2 regions of the Bradyrhizobium sp. Leaf396 genome follow, and region 2 is predicted to be linked to the other one. Evidence: predicted binding sites of a transcription regulator. Region 2 holds the regulator's gene; the other holds the start of a gene.
What was found. Region 2 encodes LexA, which represses DNA repair genes until DNA is damaged. Its sites were predicted from a motif close to TGTTCNNNNTGTGTTCNG; they were not measured.
Positions count from the first base shown of each region.

Region 1: a site for LexA is predicted at 2,033-2,050, ahead of ruvC (crossover junction endodeoxyribonuclease RuvC). Genes of this name have one in related genera too.

Region 1 is NZ_LMQJ01000007.1:195,029-202,276, forward strand. Features, by position in the region: gene ruvB (Holliday junction branch migration DNA helicase RuvB) at 1-694, opposite strand, end outside; gene ruvA (Holliday junction branch migration protein RuvA) at 715-1,332, opposite strand; gene ruvC (crossover junction endodeoxyribonuclease RuvC) at 1,475-2,002, opposite strand; gene ASG57_RS09690 (YebC/PmpR family DNA-binding transcriptional regulator) at 2,232-2,978, opposite strand; gene ASG57_RS09695 (methyl-accepting chemotaxis protein) at 3,188-4,933, shown strand; gene ASG57_RS09700 (methyl-accepting chemotaxis protein) at 5,039-6,463, shown strand; gene ASG57_RS09705 (DSD1 family PLP-dependent enzyme) at 6,752-7,248, shown strand, end outside.
Region 2 is NZ_LMQJ01000064.1:273,013-280,260, reverse strand. Features, by position in the region: gene ASG57_RS32635 (S41 family peptidase) at 1-1,215, opposite strand, end outside; gene ASG57_RS32630 (alpha-hydroxy acid oxidase) at 1,519-2,652, shown strand; gene ASG57_RS32625 (HAD family hydrolase) at 2,682-3,305, shown strand; gene ASG57_RS32620 (hypothetical protein) at 3,461-3,667, shown strand; gene ASG57_RS32615 (molybdopterin molybdotransferase MoeA) at 3,874-5,085, shown strand; gene lexA (transcriptional repressor LexA) at 5,263-5,964, shown strand; gene ASG57_RS32605 (hypothetical protein) at 6,408-6,842, shown strand; gene ASG57_RS32600 (ComEC/Rec2 family competence protein) at 6,957-7,248, opposite strand, start outside.

The DNA of each region.
Region 1 (7,248 bases), on a different contig from region 2:
CATTGGCCGCCGAGGCGAAATCGCGCACACGCCTGAGCAGGCGGCCGGCGATGCGCGGCGTGCCACGGGCGCGGCGCGCGATCTCGTTGGCGCCATCGGCGCTCATGCCAACATTGAGCACGCGCGCGCCGCGGCTGACGATGCTCTCCAATTCCTCGATGGTGTAGAAATTCAGCCGGACCGGGATGCCGAAGCGATCGCGCAGGGGGTTGGTGAGAAGGCCGGCGCGCGTGGTGGCGCCGACAAGCGTGAATTTCGACAGCTCGATCTTCACCGAGCGCGCCGCCGGTCCCTCGCCGATGATGAGGTCGAGCTGGAAATCCTCCATCGCGGGATAGAGCACCTCCTCCACCGCGGGGCTGAGGCGATGAATCTCGTCGATGAAAAGCACGTCGCGCTCTTCGAGATTGGTGAGGAGCGCGGCGAGATCGCCGGCCTTGGCAATCACCGGCCCCGACGTGGCGCGGAAGCCGACGCCGAGTTCCTTGGCCACGATCTGCGCCAGGGTGGTCTTGCCGAGGCCGGGCGGGCCGACGAACAGCACGTGATCCAGCGCCTCGCCGCGCTTGCGCGCCGCCTCGATGAAGATCGAGAGATTCTTGCGCGCCTGCTGCTGGCCGACAAAGTCCGACAGCGATTGCGGACGCAGCGCGGTATCGCCGACATCGTCGCTGCGGCGCTCGGGCGAAACCATGCGGCTGGCTTTGGGGTCGCTCACTTCGCGAGTTCCTTCAGCCCGAGGCGAATGAGCTGCGCCGTCTCGGCATTCTCACCGGCGCTACGCGAGGCCGATGCAATCGCAGCAGCCGCCTGCGGCTGGCCGTAGCCGAGATTGACCAGCGCGGAAATTGCATCCGCCACCGGGCGCGGCGCGCGCTGGTCGTCGACGGCACCGGCGAGATGCACCACGGCGGGATCGACATTGGCGAAGGCCGGCGCCTTGTCCTTCAACTCGGTGACGATGCGCTCGGCGACCTTGGGGCCGACGCCGGGCGTGCGCGCCACAGCGGCCTTGTCGCGCAACGCGATGGCATTGGCGAGGTCGGCCGGTGCCAGCGTGCCGAGCACGGCGAGCGCAACCTTGGCGCCGACGCCCTGCACGGTCTGGAGCAGGCGAAACCATTCGCGCTCATGGTCGGTGCGGAAGCCGAACAGCTTGATCTGGTCCTCGCGGACATAGGTCTCGATCGACAGCACGGCGGCCTCACCCGGCGACGGCAGATGCTGCAGCGTCCGCGACGAGCAATGCACCTGATAGCCAACGCCGCCGACGTCGAGGATGACGAAATCCTCGCCGTAGGAATCGATCAGGCCCTTGAGCTTGCCGATCATCTCAGGTCCCCGGTCGCAATACACGCCTGTCTTTCGTCATGGCGGGGCTTGCCCCGGTCATCCACGTCTTTGCCCCCTGCAACAAAGAAGGTGGATACCGGGAACAAGCCCGGGCATGACGGCGGTGACAAGCGACGACGGATCATATCCCCGCCACCTTCAGCCGGAGCGCGGTGCTCTGGCGGTGATGGGCATGGGTGATGGCGATGGCGAGCGCGTCGGCGGCGTCTGCTGACGGCGGCTCGGCTTTGGGCAGCAATATCTTCAGCATCATCGCGATCTGTTGCTTGTCGGCGTGACCGGCGCCGACAACCGTCTTCTTGACCTGGTTCGGCGCATATTCGGCGACCGAGATGCCGAACATTGCAGGCGCCAGCATGGCGACGCCGCGGGCCTGGCCGAGCTTCAGCGTTGCAACGCCGTCCTTGTTGACGAAGGTCTGCTCGACCGCCGCTTCCATCGGCTCGTGGCTGGACAGGACGGCCGCGAGTCCTTCATGGATGGCAAGCAGCCGGCTCGCCAGCGGCAGATCATCCGGCGGCTCCACCGAGCCGCAGGCGACGTAGATCAGGCGGTTGCCCTCGGCCTCGATCACGCCCCAGCCGGTGCGGCGCAAGCCGGGGTCGATGCCGATGATGCGAACAGGGCCACGAATCGGGAGCGCGGTCATGGGCCAGTGATAGCGGCTGGCCGGACTGAGGGAAACAGAAACAGAACGGAAGTAACAGGGGAAGTGGGGTGCTTTGAGGAGCGAGGCTGTCCACCACGCGTTCTGCCGTCACACGCCGCAAAGGGGGTATCCATCACGCCGCGTGTAACTGTATCGCTCCGGCGTGCCTGGAATACTGGATCGCCCGCTTTCGCGGGCGATGACAGCCGTGGACCAGACCAGCAGCTGCCTAGCCGCCCATTTTCGCCATCAGCGCGTCCGACACCTCGAAATTGGCGTAGACGTTCTGGACGTCGTCGTGCTCGTTGAGCAGGTCCATCAGCTTGAGCAGCTTCTCGCCGGTCTCATCGTCGACTGCGACGGTGTTCTGCGGTTTCCAGATCAGCGCGGCCTTGCGCGGCTCGCCGAACTTGGCTTCCAGCGCCTTGGCGACGTCGCGATAGCCTTCGGTCGAGGCGTAGATCTCGTGACCGCTCTCGCCCGAGACCACGTCGTCGGCGCCTGCCTCGATCGCGGCATCCAGCATCGCGTCGTCGGAGGCGACGCTGCGGTCGTATTCGATGATGCCGGTGCGGTCGAACATGAACGACACCGAGCCGGTTTCGCCGAGATTGCCGCCCGATTTGGTGAAGAAGGAGCGGATATCCGACGCCGCGCGGTTGCGGTTGTCGGTCAGTGCCTCGACGATGACGGCGACGCCGCCGGGGCCGTAGCCCTCGTAACGGATTTCGTCATAGTTCTCGCCGTCGCTGCCGATCGCCTTCTTGATGGCGCGCTCGATGTTGTCCTTCGGCATGTTCTCCTGCCGCGCTGCGATCACGGCGGCGCGCAGGCGCGGGTTCATGGCGGGGTCGGGCGTCCCCAGCTTGGCCGCGACGGTGATTTCCCGCGCCAGCTTGCCGAAGATCTTCGACTTCTGGGCATCCTGCCGCCCCTTGCGGTGCATGATGTTCTTGAATTGGGAATGTCCGGCCATGCGTGGTCTCTTGGGATGTTCTGGGAATCGTACGCCAATGGGGTGGGAAACGCGGCCTTATAGGCCCCCACCCCACCGGAATGAAAGAGCCTCTGATACTTTAGGGTAATAGCATACGGTTTCATGCCTAGAAGTGAGGCATCGTTAACCGTGACTTCATTCCAGCCTGCGAAAATAACCTCGGCCTGTCCCCCGACAAGAGAGACCTGATGGCGTTCGGACTGTTTCGGAAGCGTCTGCCGGAAATGCCCGCGCCCTTGGCAGCCCCTGAGGCTGCGCTTTCGGCGCCCCATTCCGAACCCGCCCCCACCGAAGGCGATTCGGCCCGGGAGATCCTGGAACTGCTTGAGCTCGAGCTCGGCGGCATGATCCGCCAGCTGGAGCGCGCCGCCAATTCGGTGGCCGGCGGAGCCGAGGCGACCGCGGCGACGCTGGCCGCCATTCGCGACCGCACCGACGCTCTGACCGGCCGGACCAACGCGGCGCAATCGACCGCATCCACCTTCGCCGATGCCGCCGACAAATTCACCCAGTCCGCGCAAGGCATCGGCGCGCAGGTCCGGCAAGCCGGCAAGCTCGCCGACGAGGCCAGCACCGCGGCGCAGGAAGCGCGCGCCAATGTCGACCGCTTGCGCGAGTCGTCCGCTGCCATCGGCAACGTCGTGAACCTCATCGCGCAGATCGCGCGGCAAACGACGCTGCTCGCGCTCAACTCGACCATCGAGGCCGCGCGCGCCGGCGCCGCGGGAAAGGGTTTTGCGGTCGTCGCCACCGAGGTCAAGGCACTCGCGGTGCAGACCCAGAGCGCGACGGAAGAGATCACCAAGAAGATCGATGCGCTGCAACGCGATGCGGCCGGATCGGCGGACGCGGTGCATCGCATCTCGCAGGCAATCGAAGCGATCCGTCCGGTGTTCGACACCGTCAACGGCGCGGTCGCCGAGCAGAACGCCACCACCAGCGAAGTCTCCGGCAATGCCGCCAGCGCTTCGGAATTCATCATCTCGGTCGGCGAGAGCGCGGCGGAGATCGACGCGGCAACCAAGGCGGCCGAAACCCACGGCGAGAACGTCGCCAGTGCCGGCAAAGCGGTCACCACGTTTGCACAAAAGCTGAAATCGCGCTGCGCCGTGCTGCTGCGCCAGAGCGAGCATGCCGACCGGCGCAAGACCGAACGGCTGCCATGCCACCTCAAATTCGAGACCACGCGCGGCGTGATGCCGGTCTATGAGATCGCGATGGACGGCGTGCTGATCGGCGGCGCCGATGCCGGCCGGCTCGCCCCGCAAGCGACGATCGAAGGCAGCCTCGAAGACATCGGCACCTGCCGCCTGCGGGTGGTCGAGCAATCGAAGGCCGGCGCCCGCGCGCAATTCGTCAATGCCAATGCCGCGCTCAGCGAGAAGATCGAGGACAAGCTCTGGTCGATCCATGAGGAGAACACGGAGTTCGTCACCCGCGCCATGGAGGCCGGCAATGCGCTGACGAAGATATTCGAGCAGGCGGTTGCACGCGGCGAGGTCAAGATGGAGGATCTCTTCGACGTCGACTACGTGGAAATTGCAGGCACCAATCCGCAGCAATATCGCACGAAATATCTGGACTGGGCCGACCGTGCGCTGCCGCCCTTCCAGGAGACGTTCCTCGCCAAGGACCCGCGCATGGCGTTCTGCGCCATGGTCGACCGCAACGGCTTCCTGCCCGTGCACAACAGGATCTATTCGCACCCGCAGCGGCCGGGCGACGTCGCCTGGAACACGGCGAACAGCCGCAACCGGCGCATGTTCAACGATCCGGCGGGGCTGGCTGCCGCCCGCAACCTGCGCTCGTACCTGGTCCAGAGCTATGCGCGCGACATGGGCAACGGGAACACGGTGATGATGCGCGAGATCGACGTCCCGATCCGCGTCCAGGGCCGGCACTGGGGCGGATTTCGCACCGCCTACAAACTGTAGTGCACGCTCAGGCAAGACACCGGCTGCGAATCACCCTCTAAGCCGAGCTGGAATGGGAATGCCGCCGAGAGCCGATCAACGGCCCTGACTGGAGAGAGCCCGTACATGTCCCAGGCACAGCTTGCAGTAATGGACACCGGATCGAACCGGACGCTCGCCGAGCGACTGATCGACCAGCTCGCCGACCGCATCGGCGGTCTCGGCGTGGAGCTCGCCGACATCGCCGGTAACGTCCAGGAAGTCGCAAACCGCGTCGCGAACCAGTCGGAACGGTTCCATCATCTGCAGAAGACGGCCGAGACGATGGTGTCGGCCAACCATGACATCGCCAATGCCTCGCAGGCGGTGCAGACGACCACGTCCGCCGCGGTCGGCGAGATCGCCCAGTCGCGCAGCGCCGTCGATAACGCGGTCAGCCACATCTCGGAGCTCGTCGCAGCCGTGGAGCGGATCGAGGCGCGCCTGAGCGCCGTCGGCTCGGCGCTGGCACAGGTGGCGAAGGTGTCCGGCTCGATCGAGGCGATCGCCAAGCAGACCAACCTGCTGGCGCTGAACGCCACCATCGAAGCCGCGCGCGCCGGCAATGCCGGCCGCGGCTTCGCGGTGGTCGCGAGCGAAGTGAAGAACCTGGCCGAAGCCACGCGCCAGGCCACGCACCAGATCTCCGACACCGTGCGCGATCTCGACGGCCAGATCGAAGGCCTGATCGGCGAGAGCAGCGACGCCTCGCAGCGCGCCAAGACCGCCGGCGAAGGCGCGCAAGCGATCTCCGGCATCATCTCGCGCGTCCAGCAGGGCTTTGCCTCCGTGGAAGCGGAGATCGACAGCGTCGCGCGCGCGGCAACCTCCAACCTCGGGCATTGCGACACCGTCATCAGCGAGCTCAACGAGCTCGCCAAGGGCGTCGACCTGTCTTCGCGCGACCTCAAGCACGCCGATGAGCGGGTGGCGAAGCTGCTCGACACGTCCGAGGGCCTGATCGCGCTGATCGCCGACAGCGGCGTGGAGACATCCGACACACCGCTGATCCGCACCGTCGTCGAGACCGCGAAACGGATCTCGACGGAGTTCGAGGCCGCGATCGATCGCGGCGAGATCACTCTCGACCAGCTCATGGACGAGACCTACCGCGAGATTCCCGGCACCGATCCGAAGCAGTACCTGACCAGCTATGTCGAGTTCACCGACCGCGTGCTGCCCGCGATCCAGGATCCGATCCAGAAATCGGATCCGCGCATCGTCTACTGCGTCGCGTGGGCGAGGAGCGGCTATCTGCCGACCCACAATCCGAACTACCGCCTGCCGCAGGGCAAGGACCCGGTCTGGAACAACGCCAATTGCCGCAACCGCCGCCTGTTCACCGACCGCACGGTGAAGAAGGTCGCAGGCAGCACGAAGCCCTTCCTGCTGCAGACCTACCGCCGCGACATGGGCGGCGGGCAGTTCGTGCTGATGAAGGACCTGTCCTCGCCGATCATGATCCGCGGCAGGCACTGGGGCGCCTTCCGGATGGGCTTTCGGCAGGGGTGACCGACCTTTCGGGCTCGCGCGCCGCCCCCGCACAACAAAACGCGAAAACAACCCCATGCACAGTAGCCTTGGCGGGTGGCATCAATGGCCTGCGCCGAGCAATGGCCCGTTTTGACTCGTCGGGCAAAACAGGGGTAGACTGCCAATATTCCGAAATCACGAGGACGGCGCCTCCCCGCACCTGCCGAGAGCATCGAAGCCGCCTGAAATGGTGCTGCGGCCGATGTTGCCCTAGAAATGCCGCAGCGCGTTCGAGGCGCGAACCCTAACACAATCAACCGGTTTTCGATGTCCCTTCCACCCGCCCAAATCGGCGCGCCGCTCTCCGAGATCGATACACCGGCGCTGATCATCGACCTCGACGCCTTCGAGCGCAACCTCGAGACGATGGCGGCGGCGGTCGGCAAGCTCGGCGTCCGGTTGCGGCCGCATGCGAAGACCCACAAGTCGCCGATCATCGCGGCCAAGCAGATCGCGCGCGGCGCGGTCGGCATGTGCTGCCAGAAGGTCGCCGAGGCCGAGGTCCTGGTTGCGGGCGGGGTGAGCGACGTGCTTGTCAGCAACGAGGTGGTAGGCCTGCGGAAGCTGGAACGGCTCGCTGCGCTGGCGCGCCACGCGCGCATCAGCGTTTGCGTCGACGATGCGATCATGGTCGAGCAATTGTCGCACGCCGCGGAGCGGGCAGGATCGCAAATCGAAGTCCTGGTCGAAATCGACGTCGGCGCCGGTCGCTGCGGCGTCAGGCCGGGGCCGGCGGCGGCCACCCTGGCGCGGCAGGTGGCGGC
Region 2 (7,248 bases):
TTGCGACCCGGTCTGCTCGCCGCCCTCGCCGGCCGAGAGATGCCCGCGCATCTGGGCCTCGGCCATGGTGTCCATCCGGCCCTTCAGCTCCGGCGGCACGTCCTGGAGGATCTCGATGTCGGGCGCGATGCCCTGGGCCTGGATCGAGCGACCCGACGGCGTGTAGTAGCGCGCCGTCGTCAGCGCCAGCGCGCCGTTGCCGGAGCCGAGCGGAATGATGGTCTGCACGGAGCCCTTACCGAAAGAACGCGTGCCGATGATCGTCGCCCGCTTGTGGTCGTGCAGCGCACCGGCGACGATCTCGGAGGCCGAGGCCGAGCCGCCGTTGATCAGCACCACGATCGGCTTGCCCTTAGTGAGATCGCCGCCTTGGGCGGTGAAGCGCTGGGTTTCTTCCGGACTGCGGCCGCGGGTCGACACGACCTCGCCACGCTGCAGGAAGGCGCTGGACACCGACACGGCCTGGTCGAGCAGGCCGCCGGGATTGTTGCGCAGATCCAGCACGTAGCCTGTGAGCTTCTCCGGCGACACCTGCTTGGAGATCGACGCGATCGCCTTCTTCAGGCCATCGGTGGTCTGCTCGTTGAATGAGGTAATGCGGATATAGCCGATGTCGCCGTTCTCGACGCGGAAGCGCACGGGGCGCACGTGGATGATCTCGCGCGTGATCGCGACTTCAAGCGGCGCGTCCGCGCCCTTGCGCACGATGGTCAGCTTGGTCTTGGTGTTGACCGGGCCCTTCATCTTGTTGACCGCCTGCTCGAGCGTCATGCCCTGCACGGCTTCGCCGTCGATCTTGCTGATGAGGTCGCCGGACATGAGACCGGCCTTGGACGCCGGCGTGTCGTCGATGGGCGACACCACCTTGACGAGGCCATCCTCCATCGTGACCTCGATGCCGAGCCCGCCGAACTCGCCGGAGGTGGTCTCCTGCATCTCGGTCCAGGCCTTGGCGTTCATATAGCGCGAATGCGGATCGAGCGAAGTCACCATGCCGGTGATCGCACCCTCGATCAGCTTGGCATTGTCGGGCTTCTCCACATAGCTCGCCTTGACGCGCTCGAACACCGCGCCGAACAGATTGAGCTGGCTGTAGGCATCATTCGCGCCCGCCGCCGCCCGCGCCGCCCATACGGAGCCGTGCGGGCTCGCTACCAGAAGGGTCAGGCAGGCTCCGGTGAGTGCGCCGAGGGGGAACAGCAGGGATTTCCGCATGGATGAGGGTGCCTTTTGCTTGGCGGTTCTCTTGGAGCTGAGGAGGCGCCATACAAATGGCGATCCAGCCCGCTTCTCACAATACCATTCCGGTTTCTTCAAGGCCGGGATGCCACGTTGGCGGGTATGCCGACGAAATCCCTTCGCCCTGGACTAAAATTTTGGCAACGTCCCGGTTGTTGCGCGGCAAGCGCAAACCGGTCGGCCCGCCGCGCCTCGCAGCTATGCGATTTTACGATGGTTTGGGAGGCCCGGACGCGATAGGCGATGACGATAAGGCTTCAAATTCTCGGGAGGATAACAATGAACGAAGCGCCCCGCATCCAGCCGGACCGGAACGTCGAGCTCGGTGCCAGCAACGAGCCGTTCCAGAACCTGCACGAGTTCATCCGGAAAGCGCGCGCCAACCTCAACCAGAATGCCTGGGACTACATCGTCGGCGCCGCCGAGACCGAAACCACGATGCGCCGCAACCGCATGGCTCTGGACGAGATCGCCTTCCGCCCGCGCGTGCTGCGCGACGTCCGCAAGGTCGACGGCGGGGTCGATCAGTTCGGCCGCAGGATGCGCTTGCCGGTCGTGCTCGCTCCCGTCGGTGCCCTCGAGATCTTCGATCCGGATGGCGCGGCAAGCGTGGCGCGCGCCGCCGGCGCTTTCGGTGCGGCGCACATGCTGAGCTCGGTATCCGAACCAGGACTGGAAAAGACCGCCGAAGCCGCGCCCGATGCGCTACGGCTTTATCAGCTCTATGTCCGCGGCGACGATGCCGTCGTCGCCGATGTCGTCAGCCGGGCCGAGAAGAACGCCTATGCGGCCTTCTGCCTGACCGTTGACACCGCCCATTACAGCCGTCGTGAACGCGACATCGCCAAGCGCTACGTTCGCGAGAGCCGCCTGCGCGCCACAGGGGGCGATTTCCAGAAGGGCCTGGAATGGCGGACGGTCAAGATGATCAAGGACAAATTCGAGATACCACTGATTCTGAAGGGCATCGCCACGGCAGAGGACGCGCTGATCGCACTCGATCATGGCGTGGACTGGATTTACGTCTCCAACCATGGCGGCCGCCAACTCGACCACGGCCGCGGTGCCATGCATGTGCTGCCCGAGATCGTCGATGCCGTGAAGGGCCGCGCCAAGATCATGGTCGACGGCGGTTTCGGTCGCGGCACCGACATCGTCAAGGCGATCGCTGCGGGCGCGGACCTCGTCGGCATCGGGCGGTTGCAATGCTGGGCGCTGGCGGCGGCAGGCGAAGCCGGAGTCGCACGGATGCTGGAGCTGCTTGAGGACGAGGTGCTGCGCTGCCTTGGCCTGTTGGGCGCCACCTCGTTCGCCGAGGTGGACAAGTCCTGCCTGCATCCGGCAACCGCCACCAACGCGCCGAGCGTGTTCAGCGCGTTCCCGCTGTTCGACCATGAGCCCTATCGCTACTGACCTGCCAATACTGACGTCAGAAGGAAGCAATGACATCGCTCTCTCCCGGCAGCGCGGATGCGCTTCTGTTCGACCTCGGGCGCGTGGTGCTCGACATCGACTTCTCCAAGGCGATCGCCTGCTGGGCAGGGCATGCCGGTTGCCAGCCGGAGGCCATCGTCGCGCGCTATGTGCGCGACGAGGCCTACCGGCTGCACGAGATCGGGAAGATCAGTGACGAGGACTATTTCGCCTCGCTGCGTGCTTCACTCGGAATCGGCATCTCGGACGCGCAATTCCTGGAAGGCTGGAACGCGATCTTCGCCGGGGAGATGCCTGACATCGCCGAGCTGCTGCCGCGCGCGGCGAAACTGATGCCGCTCTATGCCTTTTCCAACACCAATCGGCCGCATGTGGACTATTTCTCGAAGGAATATGCCAGCGTGCTCGGCCATTTCCGCGAACTGTATTTGTCGTCCAGCATCGGCCTGCGCAAACCGGATGCCGAGGCATTCGATCACGTCGTGGCGGCGATCGGCGTGCCGGCGGAGCGCATTGTGTTCTTCGATGATCTGGCAGAGAATATCGAAGGCGCACGGGCGCGCGGCCTGACCGCCGTCCATGTGACGTCGCCGCGCGATGTCGGCAACGCATTGAGGGCCCTGGGTATCTGAAACCCCCTGCAGGCGTCACGACACGGTTCCCGGAACTGGATTGGCGCAGCTCAGGAACCCGAGGCCTTTGTGCATTTTTATACGGAGTTCCCGGAACAGAATACCACCCAACGGACTCATGAGTCCGTTGGGACTTCTACATTGGACTTATCCACGTGCTGGGCAAAACCTATCTCACCAGGCAGGCTTCTCTGCTGCTTGAATTCGCCAGAACCACCTCGGATTCTGAACTTTCCGCCAAGCTGATCAGCAAGGCCGCCGACCTGAAGTCCCAGGCCGACCCTCTGCCAGACAAGGATCAAGGCCCCAAAGCGCCCGACGTCGCCTCGAACGACGGCTGGGGCCGACCAAGCGGGAGTTGACCGACGTTGGCCGCGGCGCTCGTTCTTCTCGTGCTCGCCGTGGCCATCCTCATGCCGGTCTGTCTCACCTTCCGGACCATGCCCAGGCGGAGTTGAGCCTCATTGATGACGCAGGATAAATCATCCTGCTTCCCGCTTTGCCTCGCGTTCGCACTCCGCTAGAACTCTCGCCGCATTAGCGATCTGCTCAGCAGGAGTTTCCGCCCGTGGCCCTGATGCCGGTTTCTGACGCGCTCGCGGCGGTGCTGGCCGGCGCCGAGCCGCTGGCCGAAGAAACGGTTTCCCTCGAGGGGGCCTACCATCGCGTGCTCGCGCGCGACGTCGCGGCGCGGCGCACGCAACCGCCTGAGGCGATGTCGGCGATGGACGGCTATGCAGTGCGGGCGGCCGATGCGGCCACGATCGATTCCAGGCTGACGGTAACGGGCGAGGTCGCAGCGGGCCGTCCGTTCGCTGGAAGGGTCGGCGTCGGCGAAGCCGTACGAATCTTCACGGGCGGCGTCGTTCCCGATGGCGCCGACGCGGTTGTGATCCAGGAGGACACGATCGCCGAGGGCAAGCTCATCACGATCAAGGAGGCCGCAATTCCCGGCCGTCACATTCGCCCCGCCGGCGTCGACTTCCGCGAGGGCGACGTGCTGCTGCGCAAGGGAACCCGCCTCACCGAGCGCGATCTGGCGCTGGCCGCGGCAATGAATCACCCGCAGCTCGCCGTCTGCCGCCGTCCGAAGGTCGCGATCCTTGCCACCGGCGACGAACTGGTGGCGCCGGGCAGCACGCCCGGTCCCGGCCAGATCGTCTACTCCAACGGCTACGCCCTGCACGCGCTCGCGCGCAGCGAGGGCGCCGAGACCATCGATCTCGGCGTTGCCGCCGATACGCTGGAGTCCACGTCCGCCGGCATCCGCCGCGCCCGCGAGAGCGGTGCCGACATCCTGATCACCACCGGTGGAGCGTCGGTCGGCGACCACGACCTGGTCCAGCAGGCGCTGAGGGACGAAGGCATCTCGATGGCGTTCTGGAAGATTGCGATTCGGCCCGGCAAGCCGATGATGCACGGCCGGCTCGGCGCGATGCGCGTGATCGGCCTGCCCGGCAATCCCGTATCATCTTACGTGTGCGCCTTCCTGTTCATGGTGCCGCTGATTCGTGCGCTCTCGGGCCGCTCGATGATTCATCATCAGCGCGAGCACGCCGTGCTGGGTCGCGATCTCGCTGCCAACGACCAGCGCGAGGATTATCTGCGCGCACGCCTGGAGCTGCGCGACGACGGCGCGCTCGTTGCTGTTCCCGTGAGCCATCAGGACTCCTCGCTGCTTGCGAATCTTGCTGCGGCACAGCTACTTCTCGTGCGCGCACCGTTCGCGCCGAAGGCCGAAGCCGGCACGCCCTGCGTGGTGCTGCGGCTTCCGGCCTGAGCTGCGGGGCCACACGCATTCCGCGAACTCCGCCCCGTTCACCGTAAATTAAGCAGTTGCGGAACACATATCGAACATATAGTGTCCGTTCATGATTTGTTTCGAGATGTAGCGGCCTTATCGCCGAAATTCATCGTCTCGGAATCGAACGACATCAACCGGGGGACTTTGGTCGAGATGTTGACGCGCAAACAATACGAGCTTCTGCGGTTCATCAGCGAACGTCTGAAGGAAAGCGGCGTGCCGCCATCCTTCGATGAGATGAAGGATGCGCTCGACCTGCGCTCGAAGTCAGGCATCCATCGCCTGATCACGGCGCTCGAGGAACGCGGCTTCATCCGCCGCCTGCCAAACCGCGCCCGTGCCATCGAGGTGATCAAGCTGCCGGAGCTCCAGGCCGCTGCCGGCAGCCGCCGCGGCTTCACGCCTAGCGTCATCGAGGGCAATCTCGGGAGGATACGCCCCACGTCCAGCCCGCCTGCGGACGAAGGCGAGCGTCCCGTTGCGGTGCCCGTGATGGGGCGCATCGCAGCCGGCACGCCGATCGAGGCGTTGCAGACCCGGAGCCACACCATCAGCGTGCCGCCTGACATGCTCGGCTCAGGCGAGCATTATGCGCTCGAGGTACGCGGCGATTCGATGGTCGAGGCCGGCATCCTCGACGGCGACATGGCTCTGATCCAGCGCAACGAGAGTGCCAATACCGGTGACATCGTGGTGGCGCTGATCGATGACGAGGAGGCCACGCTCAAGCGCTTCCGCCGCCGCGGTGCCTCGATCGCGCTCGAGCCTGCCAATGCCGCGTACGAGGTCCGCATCCTGCCGCCGAACCGCGTGAAAATTCAGGGCAAGCTGATCGGGCTTTACCGGAAGTACTGAGCGGATCCAGCGTCCGAGCTTTGTGGCGCGGATGAGGATCGCTCCGGCTGGATGGTTTTCTGGTTCTGCGCAGATTATCCGGCCCCTTTTTCTCCCGCGCGATGTCTCAAGCTTGCTTGCGAGCAGCATCGCACCCCGCCGATTCAAGGCGACGACCGCGCGTCGGTTCGCTTTGAGCGGAAGCGCAGCAGCGCTGATGGCAGCATCGGGGTCGCGTGGCTGTTGCACGATCGCCGCATCGTCTGCAGAGCAATCGTATGCGGCTGCCGAAAATGCTCCGAAGCGAGCTTTGTTCCTATTGGATTGGGGAAAGATAATGTGATCGCGGCCTGCGGACGCAGCCGCAGATTTGCCTACAACGAAGCAGAGCGTTGCGTGCTTCCACCCTGTTGGAGGCCTGCGCCTCAAAGAGGTGCGGGTCATCTTCACATGAGGAGCACCCGATGTGTGACTACAGCCTGCATGCCATCGCGACGCGCCCGGCCGAAGTCGGCGAGACCATCGTCACGACAACGTTCCGCGGCACCTCAACGCGCGGCTTCGCGTCTGAAGCCGATCTCTCCGTCGCAGTCTGCCTGCTGCCGGGCACCGAGCTCGCTTTTGCCGACAACGTCCGTTACGATAACCGCTGGATCTGGACGCGCACCGTCAACTCCCGCGTCGGCAAGTTCGGCAAGATCGATCCGCACATTCCCGATCGCCATCATGACGCGATCGAATTCCCGGACGGCAAGTCCGTGCTGGTGACACAGCTGGTCGAAGGCCAGCGCGCGACCGTGCTGCAGCTGCCGGTGACCCAGACAATTGGCGAGCGCGAGCACAAGCCGCAGATCGCCGCCGGGACCCGGTCGACGATCACCCGCCTGCCGATCGACTGAAGCCGTCGTTCCGACCGAGAGGTCGAGAACCAGGATCAAAATGCCATCGCCGGCCGCGGCCGGCGAGATGGTATGGGTGCGTTCATGGAAGCCCGTCGGTTCGCCTGGTCCCGTCTATCCTCCATCGTCAGCCTGCAAGTCGGCATCCGATGGCGTTGCGTCCCGATTGCGGGGCAGTGCCGTCTTCGGCGCGAGGCTGCCGTCGAAGTCTCCCTCGCCGGCGCCCGCCGGCAACCAGGGGCGGCTTGCGCTGCGCGCCCTCACGGCCTGAACCGAGAAGCCTTCGCCGCTCCGCGTCAGAGCCAGTGCACCCTGACTGGCCAGACGCGGCCGGTCGATGACCATCGCCGCGCAATCAGGGGGCACGGGCCGCGCCGTCACCACCAGCGCGGCGCGGCTGCAATCG